Regions from separate parts of the Clostridium sp. M62/1 genome, predicted to be linked through region 2. Evidence: predicted binding sites of a transcription regulator. Region 2 holds the regulator's gene; the other holds the start of a gene.

Region 1 (2,402 bases), 220 kb from region 2:
CTTCAAAGCGCAGGACAGAAGATTTTCTGGCTGCCACGATCCTCATAGCAGACTTCACTCCGATTCCCGGAACACGAAGGAGCTCTCCGTAGGGAGCCCTGTTAATCTCAACTGGAAAACAGCCCAGATTCCGCACAGCCCAGTCACACTTCGGGTCTAAGAGGACATTAAAATTAGGCCTGTCTTCGGAGAGCAGCTCTGATGCCTGAAATCCATAGTAGCGCATCAGCCAGTCCGCCTGATAAAGCCTGTGCTCTCTCAGAAGCGGAGGACCTCCCGGAAGGGAGGGAAGGGCGCTGTCGTCATTCACAGGGACAAAGGCCGAGTAAAACACTCTCTTCAGTCCAAAATTCCGGTACAGAGCCTCTGCCACCGTCACCATGTGAAAATCATTTTCCGGTGTGGCGCCCACAATAATCTGCGTACTCTGTCCGGCAGGAACGAAGCTTCTCTTTCCGGGCGAAGTCCGTCCAAGTCCGTAATTTCCGTAAACAGAGCGGCCGGGAATGAGGCGGGGCCTTTCCTGTTTTCTCACTGTGCTCTGCCCCTGAGGCAGCCTGCTTTTTTCTGCAGAAGCCTGATTATCCGTATTCTTCTGCACTCTCTTGTCATATCCCGGAAGCAGCGCTTCACCCTTAAAAGAGGAAATGCCCTTCTTCTCCAAGAGTCCTTCCTGCTCCAGCTGCCTTACAATCCCCTTCTGGATCTGTCTCATGGGAATCAGAATTTTTTCTCTGGTCTTTCCCGGCGCCAGCTTTCTGAGTCCCTCGGCTGTGGGAAGCTCCAGGTTCACACTCATACGATCCGCAAAGAAACCTGCCGCCTCGATCAGCTCCGGCGAGGCCCCAGGGATTGCCTTTACATGGATGTATCCATTAAAATGGTGCTCCAGACGAAGACTTCTCAGCACACTCAGAATCTGTTCCATCGTGTGATCAGGCGAGTTCAGAATGCCGGAGCTTAAAAAGAGCCCTTCAATATAATTTCTCCGGTAAAACTCTATGGTCAGTCTGCACACCTCCTCCGGGGTAAAGGCTGTCCGCAGAGTATCATTGGAGCGCCTGTTAATACAATATTTACAGTCATAGATGCACTGATTTGTAAACAGGATCTTCAGCAGGGAGATACACCTTCCGTCTGCCGAAAAGCTGTGACAGATTCCCGCCTCGCTGGCGCTTCCCAGCGATCCTTTCTGTCCCCCTCGCCTGACTCCGCTGGATGTACAGGCCACGTCATACTTGGCAGCATCTGACAATATCCGAAGTTTTTCCTGTATATCGAGATTTTCCTGAATGAGCATGTTCCATCTACCTCCAACCGTCCGCTCCTGTTTTTTCCACGCAGACTGCTCTTCTTCCCTTATCCCGCTGCCCGAAGCAGGAACATATGTTCTTTTTGTATTATACCATGCCTCTTCCATATTGGCAAGCATTTTTAGAACATATGTTCTTTTTTCTAAAAGACCTGCTGAAATGGAATTCCTTCCATCCTCACAAACATACCTGCTGACCAATAAAAGGGCAGGAGCCTGCGCCTGAAGCAATCTGCTTTTTCAGGCTGAAGACTCCTGCCCTTTTCCTTTCAGCACTTTCTCATTTTCTCCCGCCACAGATGGTTAATCTGAAGCTGAACCAGCTTTCTGGCCTGCGCCTCATCCCTGCGCCTTACGAGAATACTTTCCCGCCCTTTCGGCCTTTTTTTCTTTCTGTATCTGATCTTCTCCTGTTCCAGGGCCTCCCGCACAGCTGAAAACTCACCGGAAGGAAAACCTGAGTAGACTTCTCTGCTGCACATACTCTCTTCAAATAAACGAATCATCTCTCCACTCTCCTCTCCTGAAACCGGAATCCATCTTTCCGCGCCGTCTGACAAATATAGGGCACTGTATCTGCCTGTCAAGATACACCGGAACAGCCAGATGCAGGCAGCCGATTCCGTCTGCCCCAGTGCGTATCCGCCAGACCTTTTTGCTTCAGAGAAAGTCTGACAGAACTTTCCCTGTAAAAAAGAATCCTGCTTCGCAGGATTCTCCGCCTGCGGCGGGTCGCGAAAGCGACATTTTCCTCGTATTATATAGTAGTAGTGTTTATAGACCCTCTCCAAGGTCTGTATGCTATACTGTTTGGAGATACTGTGGATTGGTTTCATTTTCCTACCACTTGATGGTTACGGAAAGGCTCCAACCACAGTCTCTTTGTATCGTTGTTAATCAGTTAGATACCGCATGACGGTTGATTTAGAACGAGGTTACAAGCGCAGAGAGCTCTGTGGTCCTAAACAGTATCTAAATCTATTACTAAGGAGTGTTCTTATGATCTACGTTGGAATTGATGTCGCTAAGGATAAGCATGACTGCTTTATCACCAATTCAGATGGCAAAGTCCTTTTTCCGGTTTTTACCA
Region 2 (2,402 bases):
GGCTCTTGCCATGAAATACGGCTTTGATCTGGACCGGGCAGAGCTGGCAGGGATTCTCCACGACTGTGCAAAATGCTACGACAACACTGCGATCATAGAAAAATGCAGAAAATACGGCCTTGAACTGACAGAGGGAGAGCTTCAGGCCCCTTCCGTTATCCATGCAAAGCTCGGGGCTTTTCTGGCAGAGCACAGATATGGGGTGACAGATCCGGAGATTTTGAGTGCCATTGCCTGTCACACTACAGGAAAACCTGAGATGAGCCTGTTGGACAAAATTTTATATATTGCAGACTACATCGAGCCGCGCCGGAACAAGGTGGAGGCACTTCCCGAAATTCGCCGTCTCGCCTTTGAAGATCTGGACGAGGCACTGTTTCAGATAATGGAGGGAACGCTTCATTATCTCGAATCATCCGGCTCTTATACGGACACAATGACACAGAAAGCGTATCATTATTATAAAGAGAAGAAAGAGGAGAGTAAATAAACAGATGAGTCAATCAAAAGATATGGTAAAGCTGGCCGTAAAGGCTCTTGAAGATAAGAAGGGTGAGGACGTAAAGATTATCGACATCCAGGGCGTTTCCATTCTGGCTGACTATTTTATTATCGCCGGTGGCTCCAATGTCAGCCAGGTTCAGGCCATGGCGGACAACGTGGAGGAAGAGCTGTTTAAGGCTGGTTTTGAACCGCGCCAGATAGAGGGCTACAGCACGGCTAACTGGATTCTGATGGATTACGGCGATATTATCGTCCACATTTTCTCACGGGAGGATCGCCTTTTCTATGATCTGGAGAGAATCTGGCGGGATGGGAAAATGCTCGAAAGCGTTGACGAACTGTAAGAATACCGGAAATGCAGAGGCCCGGAATGAAAACACGGCTGTTTTCATTCCGGGCCTCTGAGATGTATGCAGTCCGATGCATGCAATTTCGTTTGCGCAGTTTCATAATTCCGTTTGTGCAGTTCTATTGGTCCAAATCTATTACATCATCATTCTGAACAGCCCAATCACTTTTCCGAGAATCTGAACCTCATCCACAAAAATAGGCTCCATAGAAGCATTTTCAGGCTGCAGTCTATAGTAGCCGTCCTCCCGGTAGAAGCGTTTCACTGTGGCGGAATCATCCAGCAGAGCTACCACAATTTCCCCGTTTTCGGCTGTATTCGTCTTTTCCACAAGAATCTGATCCCCGTTAAAAATTCCTGCCTCGATCATACTGTCGCCCTTTACTTTGAGCATAAAAATTTCTTTATTGGGGAGAAGCTCTGACGGGATTGGAAAGTAAGTTTCGATATTTTCCTGTGCCAGAAGAGGAGTTCCGGCAGCTACTGTGCCGATCAGCGGCACATTCACAACCTCTCGGCGGGCAAGGTTGAAGCAGTCATCGATGATTTCAATGGTCCTCGGTTTCGTGGGATCGCGGCGGATATATCCGTTCTTCTCAAGAGTTTCCAGATGGGAGTGAACGGATGATGTGGATTTGAGCTTGACAGCCTCACAGATCTCTCGCACAGCCGGCGGATATCCCTTCTTTAAAATCGTTTCTTTAATATATTCTAAAATTTCCTGCTGTTTTGGTGTAATTTTCTCCTGTGACATAGTAAAACCTCCCGTAGGTATTGGCAAAAAGAGTATTCTGCCCCTGATAATACTATATTAGCATAAATCTTTAAAAAAAGCAAACTTTTGTTCGATTTTTTTAAATCCCATTGACAAACGCATGTTCGGGTAATATAATACAGTTACAAGAAAGAACACGTGTTCGGGAACATAAGTTCCCTTTGTGTATCTGCTGTTTAGGTGAAACACACAGGATAAAGGAGATTATTTTTATGAAAGGTCAGAGCAGAAGACAAAACATTTCAAAGGTACAGAAAGATTCCGTATTCAGTAGAAGAACAGCAGTGGCGGTCCTCGCCGTTCTGCTTATCTGCGCATTTTTTACCGGAATGAATCTGCTCCACTCTCAGGCGCAGGAAAAGACCAGTCCCTATCACAAATACTACACCAGCATCCGAATCCAGGAGGGAGACAGCCTTTGGAGCATAGCAGAAAGCTATAAAACACATTCGGGAAAAAGTACAGCAGAGTACGTCCATGATTTAAGACAGATGAACTCCCTCTCAGATGATACCATACACGCGGGGAACTATCTGACCGTTTACTACTATGATTTAGAGCTGAAATAGAAGAACAGAAAATAACCGGAAGACAGCCTGCTGAGAGCTGCCAAAGCAGATTACCCATCAAACAGGCTGTACTGTATTCCCTTTTTCAGAAGCCCTGGGAAAATTCCGACGGAGGCTGTAAAATATTCTGTGTCTATGGGAATGAAACCTTCCAGATAAGAATTCGATATGTAGTGGTTTTTGTCGGCTTTTGCAGCCGTATCTT

The links. The regulator LexA, encoded in region 2, represses DNA repair genes until DNA is damaged. The targets are predictions, from matches to a motif close to CNAACANNTGTTNG.
Region 1: the regulator LexA is predicted to act here: its motif matches at 1,437-1,450, upstream of LK436_RS09720 (putative DNA modification/repair radical SAM protein).

What each region holds. Positions count from the first base shown of each region.
Region 1 is NZ_CP085988.1:2,067,498-2,069,899, reverse strand. Features, by position in the region: gene LK436_RS09720 (putative DNA modification/repair radical SAM protein) at 1-1,300, opposite strand, end outside; gene LK436_RS09715 (hypothetical protein) at 1,582-1,818, opposite strand; gene LK436_RS09710 (IS110 family transposase) at 2,312-2,402, shown strand, end outside.
Region 2 is NZ_CP085988.1:2,283,396-2,285,797, reverse strand. Features, by position in the region: gene yqeK (bis(5'-nucleosyl)-tetraphosphatase (symmetrical) YqeK) at 1-490, shown strand, start outside; gene rsfS (ribosome silencing factor) at 495-848, shown strand; gene lexA (transcriptional repressor LexA) at 990-1,607, opposite strand; gene LK436_RS10655 (LysM peptidoglycan-binding domain-containing protein) at 1,841-2,197, shown strand.